Regions from separate parts of the Brachybacterium sp. GCM10030268 genome, predicted to be linked through region 1. Evidence: predicted binding sites of a transcription regulator. Region 1 holds the regulator's gene; the other holds the start of a gene.
The links. Region 1 encodes LexA, which represses DNA repair genes until DNA is damaged. Its sites were predicted from a motif close to TCGAACANNTGTTCGA; they were not measured.
Positions count from the first base shown of each region.

Region 2: the regulator LexA is predicted to act here: its motif matches at 6,780-6,795, upstream of ACFQRD_RS06940 (Rv2578c family radical SAM protein).

Region 1 covers NZ_JBHTCW010000001.1:261,960-273,892, reverse strand. The annotation lists gene miaB (tRNA (N6-isopentenyl adenosine(37)-C2)-methylthiotransferase MiaB) at 1-1,480, shown strand, start outside; gene ACFQRD_RS01230 (YbjN domain-containing protein) at 1,492-1,977, opposite strand; gene miaA (tRNA (adenosine(37)-N6)-dimethylallyltransferase MiaA) at 2,125-3,222, shown strand; gene dapF (diaminopimelate epimerase) at 3,219-4,067, shown strand; gene ACFQRD_RS01215 (class I SAM-dependent methyltransferase) at 4,104-4,718, opposite strand; gene hflX (GTPase HflX) at 4,953-6,521, shown strand; gene ACFQRD_RS01205 (ATP-dependent DNA helicase) at 6,557-8,587, shown strand; gene lexA (transcriptional repressor LexA) at 8,683-9,384, opposite strand; gene ACFQRD_RS01195 (LysM peptidoglycan-binding domain-containing protein) at 9,558-9,953, shown strand; gene nrdR (transcriptional regulator NrdR) at 10,003-10,491, shown strand; gene ACFQRD_RS01185 (HelD family protein) at 10,693-11,933, opposite strand, start outside.
Region 2 covers NZ_JBHTCW010000003.1:239,347-251,279, reverse strand. The annotation lists gene ACFQRD_RS06965 (ABC transporter ATP-binding protein) at 1-1,260, opposite strand, end outside; gene ACFQRD_RS06960 (cell division protein FtsQ) at 1,287-2,243, opposite strand; gene ACFQRD_RS06955 (HAD family hydrolase) at 2,326-3,990, opposite strand; gene ACFQRD_RS06950 (LacI family DNA-binding transcriptional regulator) at 4,316-5,308, shown strand; tRNA gene ACFQRD_RS06945 (tRNA-Ser) at 5,402-5,486, shown strand; gene ACFQRD_RS06940 (Rv2578c family radical SAM protein) at 5,704-6,771, opposite strand; gene ACFQRD_RS06935 (hypothetical protein) at 7,155-7,577, shown strand; gene ACFQRD_RS06930 (hypothetical protein) at 7,716-8,102, shown strand; gene ACFQRD_RS06925 (hypothetical protein) at 8,242-9,510, shown strand; gene ACFQRD_RS06920 (helix-hairpin-helix domain-containing protein) at 9,534-9,752, opposite strand; gene ACFQRD_RS06915 (OsmC family protein) at 9,860-10,342, shown strand; gene ACFQRD_RS06910 (alpha/beta fold hydrolase) at 10,505-11,933, opposite strand, start outside.

The DNA of each region.
Region 1 (11,933 bases):
GCGCCTGACCGGCATGCTCGAGGACGCCGGCTATATCGCCGCGCGCCCCGGAGCCGAGCCCCGTCGCGGCGAGGTCGACGTGGTCGTGTTCAACACTTGTGCGGTGCGCGAGAACGCGGACAACAAGCTCTACGGGACCCTCGGGGCCCTGCGTCCCGGCAAGGACGCCCATCCCGGCATGCAGATCGCGGTCGGCGGGTGCCTCGCGCAGAAGGACCGCGCCGCCATCGTCGAGCGCGCCCCCTGGGTCGACGTCGTCTTCGGCACCCACAACATCGGCTCCCTGCCGGTGCTGCTGGACCGCGCCCAGCACAACCGCGAGGCACAGGTCGAGATCCTCGACTCGCTCGAGACCTTCCCCTCGACGCTGCCCACCAAGCGCGAGTCCTCCTACGCGGCATGGGTCTCCATCAGCGTCGGCTGCAACAACACCTGCACGTTCTGCATCGTGCCCTCGCTGCGCGGCACGGAGAAGGATCGCCGGCCCGGAGAGATCCTCGCCGAGGTCCGTGACGTGGTCGCCGCCGGCGCCAACGAGGTGACGCTGCTGGGTCAGAACGTGAACTCCTACGGGGTCGAGTTCGGAGACCGTGGCGCCTTCGCGAAGCTCCTGCGAGCCTGCGGCGACATCGATGGTCTGGAACGGGTCCGGTTCACCTCGCCGCACCCCGCGATGTTCACCGACGACGTCATCGAGGCGATGGCCGAGACGCCGAACGTCATGCCGCAGCTGCACATGCCGCTCCAGTCCGGGTCCGACGCCGTGCTGCGGCGGATGAAGCGCTCCTACCGCTCCAAGAAGTTCCTCGGCATCCTGGACCGGGTGCGCGAGCAGATCCCCGAGGCCGCCATCACGACCGACATCATCGTCGGCTTCCCCGGCGAGACCGAGGAGGACTTCCAGGCCACCCTCGATGTGGTCGAGTCCTCGCGCTTCTCCAGCGCCTTCACCTTCCAGTACTCGATCCGCCCGGGCACGCCGGCGGCGACCATGGAGGACCAGGTGCCCAAGGAGGTCGTCCAGGAGCGCTACGAACGGCTGACGGCGCTCCAGGACCGCATCACCTACGAGGAGAACCAGAAGCTCGAAGGCAGCGTCGTGGAGGTGCTCGTGGCCGAGGGCGAAGGCGACCGCGACGAGCGCACCCAGCGCATCTCGGGACGCGCCCGCGACCATCGCCTGGTCCACCTCTCCCTGCCGCAGGGGCTGCCGGCCGCCTCTCGCCCCCGGCCGGGGGATCTGGTCACCGCGACCGTCACCCGTGCCGCCCCGCACTACCTGATCGCGGACAGCGCGCTGGCCGCAGCCCCGGGGACGGAGCCCTCGCCCGAACAGTTCTCGGTGCGACGCACCCGTTCCGGCGACGCCTGGGAGGCCGGGGTGCAGGGTCTGGATACGGGCTCAGCCTGCGGCACCGGCCACGGCGGCGGGTCCGGGGGGCCCGTCACCCTCGGGATGCCGAGCCCGCGCACGCCCTGAGCGGGGAAGCCTCAGCTGTCGAGCTCGTCCAGCTCCGCCCCGAGGCGCTCCTCGAGGCTGCGGAAGAAGGCGATCACGGTGCTGAGGCCGCACTTGATGGCGCTGTCGAGCTGGGAGTCCAGCGCGCCGGCCCGGAAATCCGCGGCCAGCTCGCCGTACACGCCGAGCAGTCCCTCGGATTCCCGGCGCACGTAGACCTTGGGCCAGATCCGGTTCATGTTCCACTCGTTGCAGAGCTTGATCATCTCGACCTTGCGGGAGATGTCCACGGAGTGGCTCCAGCGGCCGCGGGTCTGCAGGACGCCATGGTCCTCGCCGGAGAGCATGAACTGGAACCGGTAGTCATCGAAGCGGGCGCGGAGGATCTCCGGGTGCTCCTCGTCCTCGACGAACGCATACCCGTGCCGCGTCAGGCACTCCTCGACCCTCTTGAGGGACATCGGGGCCAGAGAATCGGTCGAGTCCGTCAGTTCGGGGGACTCGTGCGGTGCAGTCACTTCCAACCTCGGACAGTGCTCTAGGAGATGCGGATCGGCCCGGGGCCCGGACCGCCGCACACATTACTCCCTCCAACCGGATCCTGAACTGGGCGCCGGCCGTGATTCCGCTGACTGCGAGCAACGCCGCAGGCTAAGGTGCCGAGCATGGATTCCGAGCCTCATGCGCGCCGCGCCCCGGAGCAGGCGCGGACCGGGCCTCCTCCCGGACGTGAGGAGGACGGGGAGGCCGGCGTGGCCGATGCGATCGAGGCGCCGCTGATCGCGATCGTGGGCGCCACCGCCACGGGGAAGTCAGATCTCGCCATCGCCCTGGCCCGTCGCGTCGGCGGCGAGGTGGTCAACGCCGACGCCCTCCAGTTCTACCGCGGCATGGACATCGGCACCGCGAAGGTGCCGCCGGGGGAGCGGGACGGCGTCCCCCATCATCTGCTGGACGTGCTCGAGGTGACCGAAGAGGCGAGCGTCTCCGCGTATCAGCAGCAGGCCCGTGCCGCCATCGCGCACATCCGCGCCCGGGGGCGGGTCCCGATCCTGGTCGGCGGCTCCGGTCTCTACGTGCGGGCCGTGCTGGACGACATCGAGTTCCCCCCGACGGACGCCGCCCTCCGCGCGCGACTGGAGGCGCGAGCTGAGGAGATCGGCCCGCGCGCCCTGCATGACGAGCTGGCACGGACCGACCCCGAGGCGGCCGACGTGATCGGACCCCAGGACACCCGTCGGATCGTGCGGGCGCTGGAGGTCGGCGAACTCACCGGCCGACCGTTCACGGCGTTCCTGCCCCGGCCGCACTACGCGGACCCCCGCACCCTGCAGATCGGGCTGCGCCTGGACCGGACCGAGCTGCACGAGCGCATCGCACGACGGGTCGAGGTGATGGTGGAGCGCGGGCTGCTCGAGGAGATCCGGGGGCTGCGGGAGCGCGGGCTCGACCGGGGCCCGACAGCGCGCCGCGCGATCGGCTACGAACAGGGCCTGGCCGTGCTCGACGGCGCGATGACCTGCCAGGAGGCCATCGAGGCCACCGTCGTCGGAACCCGCCGGCTGGTGCGCAAACAGGACACCTGGTTCCGCCGGGACGCGCGGGTGCAGTGGATCGATGCCCCCGCAGGCGGCGGAACCGGCGACCTCGAGCGCGCGCTCGCTCGCGCCATGACCGTGATCGAGCCTGCGCGGGCCGGGAGCGAGGCGCCGATCACGGCGTCGGGGCATCACGAGACGAAGAGACATAGGCTCGGACCATGACCGAGAGCATGCGATTCACCAAGGGGCACGGGACCGAGAACGATTTCGTGCTCCTGGACGACCCCGAGGGCGAGCTGGACCTGGACCCGGCGACCGTCGCCGCGCTGTGCGATCGCCGCTCCGGCGTCGGCGCCGACGGGGTGATCCGCGCCGTCCGCACGCAGCGGGCCGGCATCGACGCTCCCGGCGACGCCCCGGAGTGGTTCATGGACTACCGCAACGCCGACGGATCGACCGCCGAGATGTGCGGCAACGGCGTGCGCGTGCTCGCCGCGCATCTGCAGCGCGCCGCCCACGTCCAGGAGGACCGCTTCGAGATCTGGACCCGGTCCGGACTCCGCACCATCGAGATCCTGGCGCACCCGGACGCCGGTTCCCCGAGCTGGTCCGTGCGCGTGGGGATGGGGCCGAGCAGGATCGGCGAGGACTCGCGCACCGTCGAGATCGCGGGGCGCGCACTGGCCGCGACCGACGTGGACATGGGCAATCCCCACGCCGTCGCCTTCCTCCCCGCCGAGCTGGCCCTCGACGAGCTCGACCTCTCCCGTCGGCCGGTCCTCGACCCCGAGCCCGCCGACGGCGCCAACATCGAGCTGGTCTCCGAGCGCGGGGAGCGCCACGTGGCGATGCGGGTGTTCGAACGCGGCGTGGGCGAGACCCGCTCGTGCGGGACCGGCGTCGCCGCCGTCGCGGTCGCCGCGGCGCTGCGCGCCGGGGACGGCTCGCGGCAGCCGTGGCGAGTGGACGTACCCGGCGGCACCCTGCAGGTGGGCTGGACCGGGGTCGGCGAGGTCACGCTGACAGGACCGGCCGTGCTGGTGGCCGACGGCGTCACGCTGATCTGAGAAGGCCGACGCTGCCCGGGGCCGGTGACCGGGGGCTCAGCGTGCCGGGCCGACCTCCAGGACCCGGAACCCCTTCGCACTGGCCACCTTCGCGACCTCCCGCGCGCTCAGCTGCTGGTCGAGCCAGCGGGCGAGCGGGTCAGCGCCCAGATTCTTGCCGACGACGAGAGCGGCCGTCCCGTGCGGTGACAGCTTCGCCGTCCACGTCAGCAGCAGCTCGTGCAGAGCCTGTTTGCCGATCCTGATCGGCGGGTTCGACCAGATCGCATCCAGTGCGATGTCCTCCGGGAACTCCTCCGGTGCGACCACTCGCACGTTCTCCAGTCCCAGCCCGTCGGCGTTCTCGGCGGTCAGCTGCCGTGCACGCTCACTGACGTCCACGGCCCACACCTCCGCATCGGGCCGCAGCAGGGCCGCGGTCAGCGCGATCGGACCCCACCCGCATCCCAGATCGAGGATCCTCGCCCCCGGTGGCGGCTCCGTGATCTCGTCGAGCCGGTCCAGCAGGACGGCGGTCGCCTTGTCCAGGCCATGACCGCTGAACACCGAGGCGCTCGAGACGAGCTCGAGATCACGACCGGCCAGACGCACACGCAGCGGGAAGCGTCGGTCCTCGGACGCGGGGGAGGGGGTGAAGTAGTGCTCGGCCACCCCAGCAGGATACGGATCTCGCCGTCGGCGCAGCGCCCGGGGACAGTTGCGGCGAAGGAGGCACCGGCTCCCTGCGGACCCTGGGCCTGAGCTGCCCGCAGGCCGGGGCACGGGCTCCCTGCGGACCGGATGGTCGTGATCCCCGATGCGCCCTGGGCAAAATCTCTCGACCGCGATGGCCGGGCGTGGGATTCTGGAGGAACCACGTTGTCCCACCCGAGGAGTGCCCCGATCGTGCCCATTGCTTTCCATCCAGAACCCGAATCCGACACGGACGTCGACGGGACCACCATGGGAAGGCCCGGGGCCGAGGACCGCACCGCCAACTCCACCGGCCCGGCGACGCCCTCCCCGGCGTCCCCCCACCGGGACCCGCTGACCGAGCGGATCCTCTCCCGCGGCGAGGCCGCGGCCCCGTCGGCCGGCTTCACCTCCGACGCCGACGGCGAACAGCTCGATCTCGCCGACCGTCAGGCCCTGCGCCGCGTGGCGGGACTGTCGACCGAGCTCGAGGACGTCACCGAGGTCGAGTACCGCCAGCTGCGCCTGGAGCGCGTGGTGCTGGCCGGCCTCTACACCTCGGGCAACGCCGAGGAGGCGGAGACCAGCCTGCACGAGCTGGCGGCGCTCGCCGAGACCGCCGGCTCCGAGGTGCTCGACGGGATCCTGCAGCGCCGAGCCCACCCTGACCCGGCCACCTTCCTCGGCCGCGGCAAGGCCGCCGAGCTCGCCGACATCGTGACGGCCACCGGGGCGGACACCGTGATCGCCGACGGCGAGCTCGCTCCCGGCCAGCGTCGCGCGCTCGAGGACATCATCAAGGTCAAGGTCATCGACCGCACCGCGCTGATCCTGGACATCTTCGCCCAGCACGCCCGCTCCCGCGAGGGTAAGGCACAGGTCGAGCTGGCCCAGCTCGAGTACCTGCTCCCGCGGCTCCGCGGCTGGGGCGAATCGATGTCCCGGCAGGCCGGCGGCCGCGTCGCCGCGGGCGGCGCGGGGATGGGGTCGCGCGGTCCCGGTGAGACGAAGATCGAACTCGACCGGCGGCGCATCCGCGACCGCATGTCCAAACTGCGCCGCGAGATCCGCGCGATGAAGCCGGGCCGAGACGCCCAGCGCGCCGACCGCAAGCGCAACCAGGTCCCCGCCGTGGCGATCGCCGGATACACCAATGCCGGCAAGTCCTCGCTGCTGAACCGGCTCACCGGCGCCGGGGCGCTGGTCGAGAACGCCCTGTTCGCGACCCTGGACCCGACGGTGCGGCGCTCGGCCACGCCGGACGGTCGCGAATTCACCTACGCCGACACCGTCGGCTTCGTGCGGCACCTGCCCACGCAGCTGATCGAAGCGTTCCGCTCCACCCTCGAGGAGGTCGGCGACGCCGATCTGCTGCTGCATGTGGTCGATGCCTCCCACCCCGATCCCGAGGGTCAGATCCGGGCCGTGCGCACGGTCCTCGGGGAGCTGGAGGGCTTCGACGTCCCCGAGATCGTGGTGCTGAACAAGGCCGACATCGCCGAGCCGGAGACCATCGCCCGCCTGCGCAGCGTGGTGGGGGATTCCGTCGTGGTCTCCGCGCGCACCGGGATGGGGATAGAGGAGCTGCGCGAGCGGATCGCCGAGCGACTGCCCCGCCCCGCGGTCGAGGTCGACGTGCTCGTGCCCTACTTCCGGGGAGACCTGGTCTCCAGGGTCCACACCACGGGAGAGGTGCTCTCCGAGGAGCACCTCATGGAGGGCACGAAGCTGCATGCCCGCGTGGATGAGGCGCTCGCCGCAGAGCTCAACGGCGCGGCCTGAGCCGTCCTCGGATCGGGCGCGGATACGCTGGAGAGATGACCGCTCTCACTGATCCCGGCACCGCCCCGGGATCCGCCGACATCGAGCTGACCGCCCTGATGGACGCGGCGGTCTCGGCCATCGGCGGGTCGCCGCGGCCGGGTCAGCAGGCCATGGCCGAGGCGGTGGGGACGGCGATGAGCGGCGGTCGCCATTTGCTGGTGCAGGCGGGCACGGGCACCGGCAAGTCCTTGGCCTATCTGGTCCCTGCGCTGCGGCACGCGCTGGTCAGCCGCCGGCCCGTGGTCATCTCCACGGCGACCATCGCGCTGCAGACGCAGATCGTTCGCAAGGACCTGCCGCGGCTCGTCGAGGCCCTCGCCCCGCACCTGCCCCGGACCCCGACCTTCTCGCTGCTGAAGGGACGCGGCAACTACCTGTGCCGCCACAAGATCGACGGCGGCTATCCGGTCGACATCGACCCGGGGGCCCTGTTCGCGGAGGCCTCGACGGACCCCGCCCGCAGCGGCAGCGAACGCCTGGGGGACCAGGTGCGGCGACTGCGCGAGTGGGCGGAGGAGACCGACAGCGGAGACCGCGACTCCCTCGCCGATCCCGTCTCCGACCGCGCCTGGCGCCAGGTCTCCGTCACCGGCTCCCAGTGTCTGGGCGGGACGTGCCCGATGGTGGATTCGTGCTTCGCCGAGCGCAGCCGGGAGCTGGCCCGCGAGGTCGACATCATCGTGACCAACCACGCGCTGCTGGCGATCGATGCCTTCGACAACCACGGCATCATCCCCGAGCACGACGTCGTCGTCTTCGACGAGGCGCATGACCTCTCCGGGCGCGTGACGGGTGCCGTCACCGAGGTGCTCAGCCCCGGGATGCTGCGCGGCACGGTGCGGGACCTGCGCGGGCTGGGTGTGGCCGCCACGGCGCTCGACGACGCCTCCGAGGAACTGCGTGAAGCGCTCGAACTCGCGCCGGACGGCCGAGTGATCGGGGACCTGCCGGACCGGCTCGCCGACGCGATCCAGCAGTTGCGTATCGAGGCCCGTACCGCGCACTCCGACGCCAAGGACGCCGGCGAGGACGGCACCGTCGGCGCGGCGGGGTCCCGCAAGGCCGTGAGGGCGAACCTCCAGGAGATCATCGACGTCTGTGAACGACTGACGTCCCCGGGGGAGGACGACGTGGTCTCGGTCTCGCACTCCCCGGCGACCGGGCGCTCCAGCATCCAGGTCGCGCCGCTCAGCGTGGCCGCGGCCATGCGAGGCGCGATCCTGGAGAGCCGCACTGCCGTTCTCACCTCGGCCACGCTCGCCCTCGGCGGCCGGTTCGAACCCGCTGCCGGAGAGGTGGGCCTTGCGCGAGCGGACCGGATGGAGCCGGACGCCGTCCCGTCGCTGGAGAACTCGAGCGCGTGGGCCGGGCTGGACGTCGGGAGCCCGTTCGCGTACCGCCGCCAGGGCATCCTCTACACCGCGCGCCACCTTCCCCAGCCCGGGCGCGAGGGGCCGTCGCCCGCGATGCTCGACCATCTCACCGATCTGGTCGAGGCTTCGCGCGGGGGAGCGCTGTGCCTGTTCTCCTCCCGGCGTGGGGCCGAGCTCGCCGCGGAGCACGTGCGGGCCCGCCTCGATCTGACGATCGGGGTCCAGGGCGAGGACTCGATGGCCAACCTGGTGCGGATCTTCCGAGACGACGAGGACGCGAGCCTGTTCGGAACGCTCACCCTCTGGCAGGGCGTGGACGTCTCGGGCCGCTCGCTGCGTCTGGTCACCATCGACCGGATCCCCTTCCCGCGCCCCGATGAGCCGCTGACCTCGGCCCGCCAGGAGCGGATCGGTCAGCGCGGGGGCAACGGGTTCATGTCGGTCTCCGCCCAGCACGCCGCGCTGCTGATGGCTCAGGGCGCCGGGCGCCTGATCCGGTCGCACGAGGACCGCGGGATGGTCGCCGTGCTGGATCCGCGACTGGCGACGGCCCGGTACGGAGGATTCCTGCGGGAGTCCATGCCACCGCTGTGGCCGACCTCAGACCCGGAGGTCGCGCTCGGCGCGCTGCGCCGTCTCGCCGAGAGCTGAGCGGCGGAGAGCTGACCGCCGTGGAGAACTGAGCGGCAGAACCGGGGCGACGGGCCTCGACGCGGCGCCACGGGCGGAGCACGTCCTGAGCGGCATCAGACGGCGCGCAGCACCGCCACGACCTTGCCCAGGATCTCGGCGTGGTCCCCGAGGATCGGGGCGAAGGACGGATTGTGCGGCATCAACCAGACGTGGTCGTCACGGCGGGCGAACGTCTTGACGGTGGCCTCGCCGTCGATCATCGCCGCGACGATCTCGCCCTTCTGCGCCTCCTGCTGGCTGCGCACGACCACCCAGTCCCCGTCGCAGATGGCGGCATCGATCATCGAGTCGCCCACGACCTGCAGCAGGAAGAGCTCCCCATCGCCCACCAGGCGCGAGGGCAGGGTGAAGACGTCCTCGATCTGCTCCTCGGCGGTGATGGGGACGCCTGCGGCGATCCGGCCGACCAGGGGGACCGAGACGGAGTTCGCGGAGACCTCCGGAACCGGCGGCGGCTCGGGGGCCCCGTCGTCCTCGGGCAGGAACACCTCCATCGCGCGCGGACGCTTGGGGTCGCGGCGCAGGAACCCCTTGCGCTCGAGGGCCTGCAGCTGATGGGAGACCGACGAGGATGAGGTCAGGCCGACCGCGTCACCGATCTCCCGCATGCTCGGCGGGTACCCGCGCGCGGCGATCGCGGCATTGATGGTCTCCAGCACCAGGCGCTGGCGCCGGGTGAGCCCGGCGGTCGCGGCGTCGGCCAGCGCGTCGCCCCGTGCCCTGGTCGGCTGACTGGGGGTGGGGATGCTCGACATCATCGGGCAGGCCTCCTGGCTTCGTCTGTCGGACCCTCGCGGTTCCGTTGTCCTGTCACCCAGCGTAGGGCGGCACGCACCGGATGCCAAACACCTGTTCGAGGTTTCCCTTGCGTGTCGCGCGGCGATGGGGCTACAGTCGCACACACATTCGATCGAACAGGAGTTCGGACATGCGTACGGAAACAGCCGCTGTTCTCCCCTTCCCGCAGCGCCGCACCGAGCCGGGCGAGGGCGTCGGTCGAGCGAACGTTCGACTCGAGGTCAGTCGCCGCGGGCGCCTCGTGCTGATGATGATCGCCTTCGTGCTCGGCCTGCTGGTGGCCGCCGCTGCGCTGCTCGCCTTCGACGTCCCGTTCGCGCTCGCCGACTCCGAGGACGAGCAGCAGGTCACGGTGACCGTCGAGGCCGGGGACACCCTGTGGGGGTACGCCGAGCAGTACGCTCCGGAGGGGATGAGCCCGCACGAGTTCGTGACCGAGGCGCGCAACCTCAACCATCTGTCCACCGGGCGCATCACCGCCGGCCAGCAGATCGAGCTGCCGGCCGCCGAGGGCGCGGCCCACTGACACTCCGGGTGCCGGCCTGACGTCCGGGACGCGGCGGTATCCTGAGTGGATGCACTGCCCGTTCTGCCGCCATCCCGATTCCCGGGTCGTGGACTCCCGCACGTCGGACGATGGCGCGACCATCCGGCGCCGACGACAGTGCCCGAACTGCTCCCGGCGCTTCTCCACCTCGGAGACCGCATCGCTGTCGGTGCAGAAGCGCTCCGGTGTGAGCGAGCCGTTCAGCCGCGCGAAGGTGATCTCAGGCGTCCGCAAAGCCTGCCAGGGCCGGCCGGTCTCCGATGACGAGCTGGCGATGCTCGCCCAGCGGGTCGAGGAGGACATCCGCGCCAGCGGCCAGGCAGAGGTCGAGGCTCACCAGGTGGGTCTGTCGATCCTGCAGCCTCTCCAGGAACTCGACCTGGTGGCCTACCTCCGGTTCGCGAGCGTCTACCAGGACTTCGACTCGCTCGACGACTTCGATGCGGCGATCGCCCGGCTGCGGGCCGAGGGCGGCGGCACGGCCCGGGGCGCAGCGAGCCCGGCAAGCTCGGACTGACCCGCGGCAGGTGCGGACCGACCGGCGCGAGTGTCGGCTCGAGCCCGATCCGGCGCCTCTCCAGGAGCCCTCGGATCGACGGATTATGTGGACGTGGTTCAGGACCGCGGCCGGCTGTGCATAGGATATCCCTCGTGCACTCACGCAGTGCACACCTGATCGGCGGTCGTGGAGGGGAAGCCACGGCCGCCGATCCCCTTCTCAGGCCGGCTCGATGCCGGGCGGCAGGTCCCGGGCGTGGACGATGCCGAGATGCTGCGTGGTCCGCGTCATCGCGACGTAGAGACCCCCGGCGCCGTGGTCCTCGACCAGCTCGGCCGGCTCGACAATGATCACGCCGTCGAACTCCAGGCCCTTGGCCTCCTGAGCGGTCATCACGGCGACCTCGTCGTCGACACCCGCAGACCCGCCGCCCACGCTGGGCAGGTCCGGGCGCGAACTCAGATCCTTCAGCATGGCAGCCGTCCGCCCCTCGGCCGTGATGACGGCCAGCCGTCCGATCCCGTCGGCGTGCGCGGCGGCGACCGCATCCCCGGCCCGCTGTGCCAGCTCCGGCTCGGCCGCGCGCTCGATGAGGGGGTCCCGATCGCCCTCGCGCACCGAGCTGACCGTTGTCACCGGCAGGTCGTGAGCCGTCGCCATCGCGACCGCTCGATCCATGATCCGGCTCGGAGTGCGGTAGTTCACAGTCAGGCGCTCCACCTGGAGCCGATCCTGCACGTAGGGGCCGAGCGCATCGGACCACGACGCCGTGCCGCCGGCCGAGGAGGTCTGGGCGACGTCGCCGACCACGGTGAACGACTTGGTGGGGGCTCGTCGCATCAGCGCGCGCCAGCTCATCGGGGAGTGCTCCTGCGCTTCGTCCACCACCACGTGTCCGTAGGTCCAGCTGCGCTCGGAGGACGCCCGCTCGGCGAGCGTGCGGCCGTCCCGCAGCTGACTGACCTGGTCGGCGAGGTCCTCGGCGCGCACGATGCCGGAGGTGTCGATGTTCTCGATCACCTTGCGGGCGTAGTCGACGTCGGCCTCGCGCCGGCCGGCGGCCTCGCGGGCACGTGCCTCCGCCGGCGCGGCATCCTCCCCGAGGAGTTCGGCGACCTCGTCGAGCAGCGGGATGTCCTCGACGGTCCACGGGGAGTCCTTGGGGCGCACCAGCACGTCGACCCGGTCGGCCAGCGACCGCGGAGCTGCGGCCCGCAGCCGGTCGGGCCGGGAGAACAGGATCCGCAGGAAACCCTGCGGGGTGTAGGGGAGCCAGGCGAGATTCAGCTGTCGCTTGATCTCGGGGTCATGCCGCAGGTCCGAGAGCAGATCCGGTCGGTCCTCCGGGACGACGGTGTGTCCGCGGGCCTTGAGAGCCTTCTCGTAGCTCTCGACGAGGCGGTCCATGGCGGCTCGCACGAACACGGCGCGGGCGGCGTTGTGGGGCTTGTGGGTGGCAC
Region 2 (11,933 bases), on a different contig from region 1:
GCGCCCCTCGGGGAACAGCGCGATATCGGCCCGCACGCTGTCCTTGAGGAACATTCGCTGCGGCTGCTGGTACAGGTAGGAGACGTGGTCGGCGAGCTGTGCGGCCGAGCGGCTGCGGGTATCGACGCCGTCGACGGTGACCGTGCCCTGGCGCGGGACGATCAGACCGGTCAGCAGTTTCATCAGGGTGGTCTTGCCGGCGCCGTTGGTGCCGACCAGCGCGATCCGTTCCCCGGCGGACAGGGTCAGGTCGATGCCCTGCAGCACCGGGGTCAGCGCGCCGCTGACGCTGCGGTAGCCGTGCTCCACGGCCCGCAGCGAGGCGACGACCTCCGCGGGCGCTCCCGCGGAGCCGGCCATGTGCTCTGGGCCGGGCGCCTGCTCGAGCTCTGCTCCGGTCCGATCCGGACGCACGTGCGGTCGCAGGACGCGGGCGGCCGAGGGGACATCCAGCGCCACGGGCCGGGCACCGACCGCCGCGGAGACAGCGACGGCATCCGGCGCGGGGATGCCGTGGGCCTCGAGGTCACCGTGGCGGTCCATCGCCTCCTGGACCGGCAGATGCCACACCGGGGCACCGTCGGCCATCAGCACCACGGAGCGGGCGAACTCGGCGATGAACTCCGCGTGGTGCTCGATGGTCACCACCGTGATCCCGTGCTGCTCGTTGAGCTCACGCAGACGCAGATAGATCTCCCGGGCCCGCGCCGGGTCGAGCTCGGCGACGGGCTCATCGACCACCACCACTTCGGGGCGCATCGCCAGCACCGCAGCGAGCGCGACCAGATGGGACTGCCCGCCGGAGAGCTGCCAGACGAAGCGATCGCGAAGGTGGGAGATGCCGAGCTGCTCGAGGACCTCCTCGGTGCGCTCACGGTGATCGGCGCGTCCGAAGTTCAGAGGGCCGAAGGAGACCTCGTCGCGCACCGTCGGCCGCACCAGCTGGTTCTGGAAGTCCTGGTAGACGTAGCCGACCCGGCTGGACAGCTCGGCGACGGATGATTTCCAGGTGTCCTGGCCGTCCACGTGCACCGAGCCGGCGAAGTCCCCGTTCCAGTAGTGCGGGACCAGGCCGTTGAAGGTCTTGCACAGAGTGGTCTTGGCGGATCCGTTGCCCCCGACCACCGCGACGAAGTCGCCACGGGCGATGGTGAGATCGACGTTGCGCAGGGTGTCGCGATCGGTGCCGGGATAGCGAAAGGACAGGTCCTTCACGCGGATCACCGCATCGTCACGGTCGGTCGGGGTGGCGGTCTGCACAGGGGGCTCCTGGTCTCGGATCCGGATCAGTTCTCGGTGCCGGTGGGCCCGGGAGCGCCGGTGGGCGCGGGTGTGCCCGAGCGGCGGAACAGCAGCACGGAGACCGCCATCACGACCACGATCGCGGCCACCGAGACCCAGAGGAACCCGTTCCCGAAGCGGTCCAGGAAGTCCGGTTCCCAGGCACCGGCGCTGAGGTCGAACGCCTCGAGGAACGCGAAGCCGAAGGAGGCGATGCTCAGCAGCACCACCGCGCCGACGAACAGCGGGCCGCGCGGGGCGTCCCCGGGGATGGGCTCGCCGGGCACACGGGGCCGCAGTCCCATGAGCGGTTCGATCTTCCCGTACAGGGCGGGCACCAGCCACATGGCGGGGATCGCCCCGAACAGGATGCCGCTGATCACCACGTCGGTGACCAGACCGACGGTCTCGACGGCGATGATCGACTGCGGCAGCCCGGTGACGTACTCGGCGTCCTCGACCCCGATCCAGACCTTGGCCATGTCCACGACGGCGGAGAGCACCTTGTCGATGAGGATGATGCAGACGGCGCTGACGCCGACCTGTGCGCGGCTGCGCGGATTGCGGACGAGCGAGCCGCCGATGTAGATCGCGAGGAACATCTGCACGTATCCCTCGACCTCGGCGAGGCCGGAGAAGTCGCCCATGAGCAGGTCGGTGAACACGATCTCGCCGAGCGGGGCACCGAGCGCGGCCCAGAACGGGGACAGCAGCCCGGCCATCGCGACAGGGATGAACATCATGTTCGAGATCGACAGGTCGATGGGTCCGATCGTGATGTCGGGGATGATCTCGAGCAGGATGTTCGACAGCCCGAACAGGGACATCGACAGGACGAAGATCATGAGCTTCTGCGAAGTGCTCAGGTGGGCCGAGCGGATGCCGTCGACGGCGCCGCGCAGGGTTCCGCGGCGCTGATCCTGGTCGGGTTCCGGCAGCGGTGAGGGCGTCTGGGTGGTCATGAGAACTCCTGTCGATGCGTGCGGGGCGAACGGACGGGGCGGACGGGTCGGGTCGGGTCGGTGGAGCAGGCGCGGGCCGGGGTCAGGGACGGCCCGGGGCGAGTGCGGCGAGCACCTCGATCACCTGGTCCGGCGAGTCGAGGACGTGATCGGCGAGCCCCTCGGCGAGGGCGGCTTCCAGCGTCGCGTCGGAGTCCTTGCCGCCGCGGAGCAGGCAGACGGTGCCGATCCCGGCGTCTCGGCCGCCGCGCCCGTCGTTGAGTGCTTTGTCGCCGACATAGACCACGTCGGCGCGGTCGCTCGGGAGGGCTTCGAGGGCGGCTTCGAAGATCGCCCGGCCGGGCTTGCGCACGCCGATCTCGTCGGAGTAGGCGGCCGGACCGATGTGGGCGGAGATCCCGTAGTCCTCGAGGATCTCGCGGACGCCGCGGCCCGAGATGGTGTTCGAGACGATGCCGACGACGATTCCTCGCTGACGGCACCACTCGATCAGCGTGAGCGCGCCGGGACGCGGTGCCGGATGCGACTTGGCGCGGTGCAGCGCGAGGGACAGCTCGGCGGCCTCCAGGCGCAGGAGGGGGCGCAGCTGTTCGGGGAGGTCCTGCCCGATGAGGTCTGCCCAGAGCTCGGCCGGGTCGATCTCCTCGTGACGGTGTGCTGGATCCGGGGAGCTGTCCCGGCGACGCTTGTGGGCACGGTGGCGCTCCCAACCGGTCTCAAGGGCATCGAGGACGGTCGGCAGCTCGAGGTGGCACCCGGCTCCCCGGGCCAGCTCGACGATGCGTGAGCCGACGCCGGAGAAGCGCTCCGGATTCGGCGTGGAGGAGGTGATGACCCCGCCGTGGTCGAGCAGCAGCGCCGGACGGCGGCGTGGTGCGGGCGGCGGCGGTCCGGCCGGCGCCGGTGCGCCGTCGATCGGGGTGGAGGCGCGGCCCGTGCCCAGTGCGGTGCGCAGCGGGGCGATCAGTCCGCTCGGCTCCTCGACCACGAGGTCGGGGACGTCGAGGACGGGGAAGGGCGGGGTGTCGGTCCTGCGATCCCGCGTGATCATCACGGCGCCGACGCCGGCGCGGCGCCCCGCGGCGACATCGCGATCCAAGGTGTCGCCGACGTACCAGGCCGATCCGGGGTCGATACCGAGGGCCTCCGCGGCTCGCCGGATCATCCCGGGGTGCGGTTTGCGGATACCGACCTCGTCGGAATAGACCTGCACGCCGAAGGCGTCGGACAGGCCGAGCTGATCGAGGATGCGGCGGTGGGCCCGCCCGGAGTGGGCGTTCGAGACGATGCCCAGGCGCACCCCGCCACATCGCGCGGTCTCCAGCAGCGCGGGAATGCCCTCGCGCACGCGGTGATCGGCGACCAGGCCGGCCATCCGCTCCAGCAGCTCGCCGGCCTCGAGCCGCACCGCAGCCCGGATCGGTGCGGGAAGGTCGGCCAGCAGGAAGTCCCCGACGATCTCGGAGCTGGTCAGCTCCCGCGGTTCCAGCCGACGGGAGGCGGCGTCCTTCCACAGCGACAGCGCCCGTCGGCCCGCGCGAAGCGACTGCTCGACGCCTTCGGGATCGAGGTCGCAGCCCAGCGAGCGCGTGCGCTCCACGATCCAGCCGGCCAGCTCGCGAGCCCAGTGCGCCCGATGCGTCGTGGTCACGACCACTCCGCCGAAATCCAGCAGCAGCGCGCTCGGAGCGGCGAGTGCCCGGGCCCCCTCCGCGGGGGCATCGAGTGCTTCGGGGGCAGTGGTCACGGGTCTCCTCGGGAAGCTGGTCCGGTCTCGCAACGGCTGGGCGTCGCACCGGCTCGGGGTCTGGATGGCTCGGGCCCTCAGGGCCTCGGGGTCTCGGGGTCTCAGGGCCTCGGGGTCTCGGGGTCCCGGGGCCTCGGGGGCTCGGGGTCTCGGGGTCACAGAACCTTGGCGTCCCGGTCTTCTGGTGGGGCCTCTCCGACGCTACGGAGCGCTGACGCCGGGGTCATGAACACCAGGTGACGGGACTGCCACAGCTCGGGGACAAGCCCTGAAAGATTTCAGCTCTCCAGGTCGTGACCGGAATCTCGGCTGATAGACCGAGCAGGTGACGTCCTCAGCGCGCCCCACCCTCGCCACCGTCGCCCGCGCCGCCGGGGTGTCCTCCGCCTCCGCGTCGATGGCCCTGAACGATCGGCCCGGCGTCAGCGCGGAGACCCGGCGGCGGGTGCTCGCAGCGGCCCGCAGCCTGCGCTACGGCCGTCGTGGCCGCGGCACGGGCCTGATCGGAGTGCTCCCGACGGATCTCGGGAACCCGTACCACACCGACGTCATCGCCGGGATCGAGGAGCGCACCGACCACGAGGGCCTGGAGGTGGTGATCGCCCACGGTCGACGGGACACCGCTCATCTCGCACGGGGGCTGCGGCGCCTGCTGGACCTCGGGGTCGACGGCGTCATCGTGGTCTCGTCGTGGCTGGACCCTGCCGCCCTGGAGCAGGCGGCGCAGGTGGTTCCGGTCGTGGTGATCGGCCGCATGCAGGACCAGGTGCCCGGGGTCGACCACGTCCTGAATCACGACGAGGCCGGCGCTGCCCTTGCCGTGCACCATCTGGTGCAGTCGGGGCACCGGCGCATCGCGCACGTGACCCTGTCGGCCCGCCCCGGCCCCGCCCTGCGCCGGACCGGCTTCCTGACCGCCATGGAGCGCCATGGCCTGCGCGAGGGCGCCTCGGTGATCGGGCCGGTCCACCCGGATGGCGGCATCGACCTGCTGCTGCGGGCGATTCGCCGCGGCGCGGAGGGGGCAGCTACGGCCGTCTTCGCCGCCAATGACATCGCCGCAGTGCGCGTCCTGCATCGCGCCGCCGATCTGCGGGTCCCGGTGCCGGAGCGCCTGAGCGTGGCAGGCTACGACAGCTCGGCGGTCGCGCTGACCGTCAGACCGCATCTGACCAGCGTGAACCAGCCGCGGGCGGAGATGGGGCGGCTCGCGGCACAGATGATCCGCGAACGGCTCGCAAGGCGGACGACGGCGTCGTTCAGCCGTGTCGAGCCGACCCTGCGGGTGCGGGACTCCACCGGGCCCGCGCCCCGGTGAGGTCCGGGAGCGGGCGCCGATGTGACCTGTGCCCGCACGGTTCGCGCCCACCTGGGCTCTCGGGTACGCTGTCCACTGCTCTTCGTGAGCGCTGGAGGATTCGCCTAGCGGCCTATGGCGCACGCCTGGAACGCGTGTTGGGTTAACGCCCTCGGGGGTTCGAATCCCCCATCCTCCGCCGATAGAAAATGGCTCCTGGCCCAGGTCAGGAGCCATTTCCTTGTCCCGCTCGATGCCAGCGAGCCCGACCCGGCGGCCAGATCCGCGACCTTGTTGGTATGCGCGGGTCATTCCTACTCGGTCACGGATCCCGCTGCTGAGAGGGAGACGCTGCGGGAGACGCTGAGAGGGAGACGCAGAGATCCGCCGGGGACGCAGGGGGCTCTGCAAGCCCCCTAGAAGAGTGCGGGCTGCGGCGCGAGGTCGAGCGCCGACGGTGCCGCGGTCGCCCGCTGCGCCGCACCCGCGGCACGCCGCCGCTGCTCCGGCTGGTCCTCGTCCTCACGGGAGTTCAGACCGTGGCGGCGCAGCAGCGGCTCGATCCGTCGGGCGAGGTTCTTGCGGTACGACGCGGGCGCATACGAGGCGTGCTGGTAGAAGCGCCGATAGCCGGTGGCGAGTTCGGGGTGCTCCCGCTCGATCCACTCCAGGAACCACTCCTTGGCGCCCGGCCGCAGGTGCAGCGCGCCGTAGACCACCCGCGCGGCGCCGGCTTCCGCGATGCGCGCGAGCGCTTCGTCGAGCTGTGCATCGGAGTCGGTCAACCACGGCATGATCGGCATGAGGAACACCGAGACGCTGAAGCCGCGATCCGCCGCGGCCCGCACCGTCGCCAGGCGCGCGGCGGCCGAGGGCGTGCCGGGCTCGATGGCCTTCTGCAGCTCGTCGTCGAAGACGGCGATCGACATGGACAGGTCCACCGGGACCCGTTCGGCCGCCTCCGACAGCAGCGGCAGGTCTCGCCGCAGCAGGGTTCCCTTGGTCAGCACGGACAGGGGCGTGCCGCTGTCGGCGAGCGCGGAGATGATCCCGGGCATGAGTCCGTAGCGCCCCTCGGCCCGCTGGTAGGGGTCGGTGTTGGTGCCGAGCGCGACGTGGCTGCGGTTCCAGGTGCGCTTGCGGAGCTCGGCGCGCAGCACGTCGCCGACGTTGACCTTGACGATCACCTGCTGGTCGAAATCCGCTCCCGCATCGAGGTCGAGATAGCGGTGCGTGCTGCGGGCGAAGCAGTACACGCAGGCATGCGAGCAGCCGCGATAGGGATTGACCGTCCACTCGAAGGGCATCGAGCTCGCCGGCGGCACCCGGTTCAGCGCGGACTTCGCCGTCACCTCGTGGAAGGTGACGCCCTGGAACTCGGGAGTGCGGACGCTGCGCACGAGCCCGGAGAGGCCGACGAGAGCCGGAGCGTCCTCCTGACCGCTGGTCGTCTCGCCGCTGATCTCCTGCCCGCTCCACCGCATACCGAAAGTCGAACACCTGTTCGATGCGGTGTCAAGCGGCCGCGCCGCGACCGACTCCGCGTGAATCGTGACCCCGTCGAGATATCCGCACGGGCAGTTCCGGACGCCGCACGTCAGGGCGCCCGAGGATCGACGTCGCAGCCGGCGGAAGCCCGGGACCCGTCGGCCAGGACGCCGGCATCCCGTCCGCGGCGTCATCGCTTCACATATCCTGCGCACGGCGAGGACGTGACGGGGCAGGGGAGAGAGGCATGACGCACTCGGGACCAGGAGACCGACCCCCTCAGGGCGGATCGCACGGCTGGTATCAGCAGCGGACGTCGGGCCCCGCGGCTGGGGGCGGCCGGCGCGGCGGCCCGCCGTGGGCCGTGAGGGTGGTGGCCATGGGGTGCGTCGCCGCCCTCGCGCTCGTGCTCGGCGGCGGCGTCACCTACGTCGCGCTCAACCGCGGCGGAGAGGATCCCACCGCCGCGTCGACCACGTCGAGCCCGTCGGAGCCGGCGGAGGAGACACCGGAGACCCCCAGCGGCTCCGAGACCGAGGAGCCCGAGTTCACGGTGGTCTCACCGATCGACGTCCCGCCGGGTGACGTGGAGGAGCTCACGACCGTCATGGCCACCAGCCCTCTGACCGAGGGTTCCCTGCCCGACGTCGCCGACTGCGAGCTCCCGGCCACTCCGGTCGACCACGACACCGCCGAGCTCCAGGCGGTTCTCGATGCGGCCGCCGGGTGCCTGAACCAGGTCTGGGCCACCACCAGCTCGGACCGGGGCCTGCCGTGGGAGCCCCTGAGGGTCCAGGTCTAAACCTGGCCGGACATCCCCGCCTCCGAGTGCGAGTCGAGCAGTTTCGAGGAGGACTTCCCCCGCGTCTGCAGCCTCGATGCGACGGTCTACTGGCCGGCCGGCCATGGCCTGGGCGCCTCGCGGGATGACGCCGCGGACGTGCCCTCGGCGTACGTCTGGGACCTCTCGTACCTGATCATGATCTTCGTCGCGTGGAACAGCTCGCTCACCGCCTACTTCCTGGCGCTCTCGGAACAGATCTCCCCCGAGGATCCGCTCAGCTCGGAGGTGTGGCGCCGCTTCAACCTGCAGATGAGATGCCTGGCGGCGGCTTCGACCATGCAGCTGCCCTCGGCGGCGCGGCCGTCCGCCGAGCTGCGGGACCACCTGCTCGACGAGACGAACTGGGGCACCGGCGATCCGCCGCAGACCCTCGAACCCGCCTCTCGGGTGCGGTGGCTGACGGCGGGCTTCGAGTCCGACGGGGAGCTCTCGGCGTGCAACACCTGGAATGCTCCGGCCGAGGACGTCGCCCCGGCACCCTAGACGCCCGCCGGTTCCTGCGACCCTCGGCCGGACGACCCGGGCACTTGTGACCGCATCGGAACCTACGGCCGGAGCCTGCAGCGTCCCGCCCCGATATCCTGCGCCTGCAACGACGCTGTGCAGCCAAGGGGGAGAACGGATGTCGAGCGCAGGAACCGGCGGGAACGGGCAGGGACCGTACTACGGGGGGCACCACGGCGGCCCTCAGCAGGGAGGCGGGTTCCCGCCGCCCCAGCCCCACGCCCAGCAGCCACAGACTCCGTCCTTCGGTGCGGCCCCCGCGCAGCCCGGCATGGGTGGCCCCGCCGGCCCGGGCGGCCCCGGCGGCCCCGGCGGACCCGGCGGACCCGGCGGACCATCGCAGTTCGGCCGGTCCCCCTCCCCCAAACGCCCCTGGGGACTGATCGCCGTGGCCTTCGGCTGCATCGCTGTCCTGGTCCTCGTCCTCGGCGGCGGCGTGGCCTTCTACGCCTTCACCCGGGGAGGCGATGAGGAACGCACCGCCTCCCCGGCCACGACCGACAGTGAGCCGACGAGCGACCCGGCCACCGAGGAGGACACGGCGAGCGACTCCGCGACGCCGAGCGAGGAGACCGAGAGCACCGAGAGCGAGGTGCCGGCGGAGAACGCCCAGTTCGAGGTGATCAGTCCGCTCGACACTCCGCCCGAGGACGCCGAGACCCTCCGGCAGATCCTGATCGAGAACCCTCTGACCGAGGGCTCGCTCCCCGACGTCGGCACGTGCGAGCTGCCCGAGACACCGGTCGAGCACGACGTCGAGCAGCTGCAGTCACTGCTCGACGCCGCCTCAGGGTGCCTGAACCAGGTGTGGTCTCCTGCCAGCTCGGACCGCGGGCTCCCCTGGATCAGTCCCACGATCAAGGTCTTCACCTGGCCCGACGTCCCCTCTGACATGTCCTGCGACCCGGAGGACTTCACGGAGGACACCGCCCGGATGTGCAACCTCGACGGCGTGCTGTACTGGCCGATCGGGGCCGGAACCGGCGCCACCCTGAGCGACGCCGAGCACATCCCGCAGGCATACACGTGGGATCTCGCCTTCCAGTTCACCAATCCGCTGATGTGGAACAGCTCCGTGGGCCTCTACTACGCGGCCCTGAACGAGCAGCTCGCCGACGACCCCGATCAGCAGGCCGAGACGACCCGACGGTTCTTCCTCCAGCGGGAGTGCCTGGGGTCGGCCTCGACGATGCAGCTGCCCTCGAGCGCTCAGCTGGACTCCTCACTCCAAGAGGCGCTCGCCGATCCGGCCACCTGGAACGACGGCGGCGACCCCGATGCCATCGACCCCGAGTCGCGTGCGCACTGGATCCAGGTCGGCTTCGAGTCGGGCGGAGACCTGAGCGTGTGCAACACGTGGGACGCTCCCGCCGAGGACGTCAGCTGAGGAGTGACCGGCGCGTCCCCGTGTCACTCGGCCTGAGCGAACGTCAGCACTTTCTCGCTCAATGCCTCGGCCAGGATGCGGATCGCCTTGGGGCCTACGCCGTGGATCGCCAACAGGTCCGCCTCCGTGCGCCTGCTGACCTTCTCCAGTGAGTCGATTCCTGCCGCCTGCAGCTCGCGCGGCGCGGTCTTGCCCAGCGCGTCCGGCAGGTCGCCCACCGGTCGCACATCCGGTGTCGCCATGGCCCTTCCCCTTCTCCTGGACGTGTGACCGAGCGTCATGCGGCGCATGCCGCAGTGCCAGGGTGTCCGCCCTCCCCCGCACTCGGCCTCGCCCGTACGCTGACGTCATGACCGCCGACGATCGAGGTGCCTCCTCCGGTCCGACCTCCTCGCCCCACCCCGAGGACCCTGCTCTCTACACGGCCCGCACGGACAACATCCACGGCACAACGGGCGAGGTCCGCGTCCATGACGGCCCCACCGCCCACCGGGCCACGCTGCCCACCGGCGGACCGTCGACACCGCACCAGGGGTTCACCCCGGAGCAGTTCCTCGCGATGGCCTGGAGCACGTGCCTCGAGGAGACGCTGCGGGTGGTGCTCGCCGAACGAGAGCTCCCGCACCAGAGCAGCGTGAGCGTCGAGGTCGATCTGCATCGCGATCCGGCCGGCGGCTACCGATTCGCTCCCCGCGCCCTGGTGAGCATCCCGGACATGGCCGCCGACGAGGCCCGCACCATCGCCGACGCCGCGCACGCCCGGTGCCCCGTCTCCAAGCTCCTCACCGGCCAGGGCACGCCGCGCGTGGAGCTGGTGACGGCTGACGGCTGACGGCTGACGGCTGACGGCTGACGGCTGACGGCGAGGGTCGACGCCGCTGACCGGGGCCGCACGGGGGCCGTTCGTCCAGGTCGACCTGCGGAACCTCGCCCCGGCCGACGACGAGGACGGCATCGCGATGTCTACGACGACCCCGCCGCGCCCGGGCTGTCCTCAGCCCAGCGTCGCCGGAGCCTCCCAGTCCGTCCCGCGCACATGCTGGTCGAGGAAGCCGAGGAAGGTCTCGTACCAGACCTCGGCGTTGCCGCGGCCCATGATCCAGTGCCCCTCGTCGGGGAAGTAGAGGAAGCGGTGGCGGGTGCGCCCCTGTGCATCGCGCGGGGTGGCGGAGAACTCGTGCAGGTCGTACCAGAGGGCGTGGCCCTGGGCGATCGGCACCCGGTAGTCCTTGTCGCCGTGGATGACCAGCATCGGCACCACGATCTCGCCGACGCTGTCCTTGGGGTTGTAGCGCCGGTTCTGGTCGCGCATCGGCCGTTCCCAGCTCGCGTTGTCGGTGGTGTGACCCATCGATTCGGTGTCCCAGAGGGAGGCGTGGGTGACGATGCAGCGGAAACGGTCCCCGGTGTGCCCGGCCACCCAGTTGGCCATGTAGCCGCCGTACGAACCACCGGCGAACGCGGTGCGCTCGGCGTCGATGTCCTCGCGCGCCACGGCGCTATCGGTCAGGGCCATGATGTCGGTGAACGGCGCGCCGCCGAGCTCGTGCTGGCCGCGGTCGATCATCGCCTGCCCGTAGCCGGTGGAGATCGCCGGATCGGGCAGCAGCACGGCGTAGCCGGCGTCGACGAAGGGCCCCGGGTTCCAGCGGTAGGTCCAGGCGTTCCACGACCCCCACGGGCCGCCGTGGGCGAACACGACCAGCGGATGCGGGCCCTCCCCCGCCGGCAGGCGCAGCCAGGCCCGCAGATCGGTGCCGTCCTCCGCGGTGGCGGCCAGCCCCGTCAGCGAGCCGGTCTGCTCGATCGGATCGGCGGGATTCGGCAGCTCCTGCACGGTCCCGTCGGCCGGGTCGATGCGCACCGGGTGCGGGGCGACGGAGATCCCGGAGGCCGAGGCGACCACCGCGCCCCCGGCGACCGAGATCGAGGAGAAGGCCAGGTCCTGCTCGGGCCCGCCCGCCAGCCGCCGCGGTGCGGGGTCCTCGAGGCCGCCGATCCACACGGAGCCGCGGCCGTGGTCGTCGCTCGCGGCGACCAGGGTCGCCTCGTCCAGCCATACCGGGTCGACCCAGTGGTCGAGCTCGGGCCACACTGTCGAGGACGTTCCGTCGGCCAGGTCCAGCACCTCCACACTCGAGCTGAGGCTGGTTTCGCGGGTCCAGTTCCGGCCGCGTCCGATCAGGGCACGGGTCCCGTCGGGGCTGAACTCGCCCGGGCTGTACTCGGCCTCGGCCGTCGGCTCGCGCAGCAGCCGCGGTGGCTGGGCGCCGATCAGATCGAGCAGGTACAGGCTTTCGGCGGCCAGCAGATCGTCGCGGGAATCGGCCATGGCCACCAGGGCGCGCGTGCCCTCGCGGTCCACGGTCCAGTCCACGAGACGCCCGGGCGGCATGGTCACGTGGCGGAAGTGCAGCACCTGC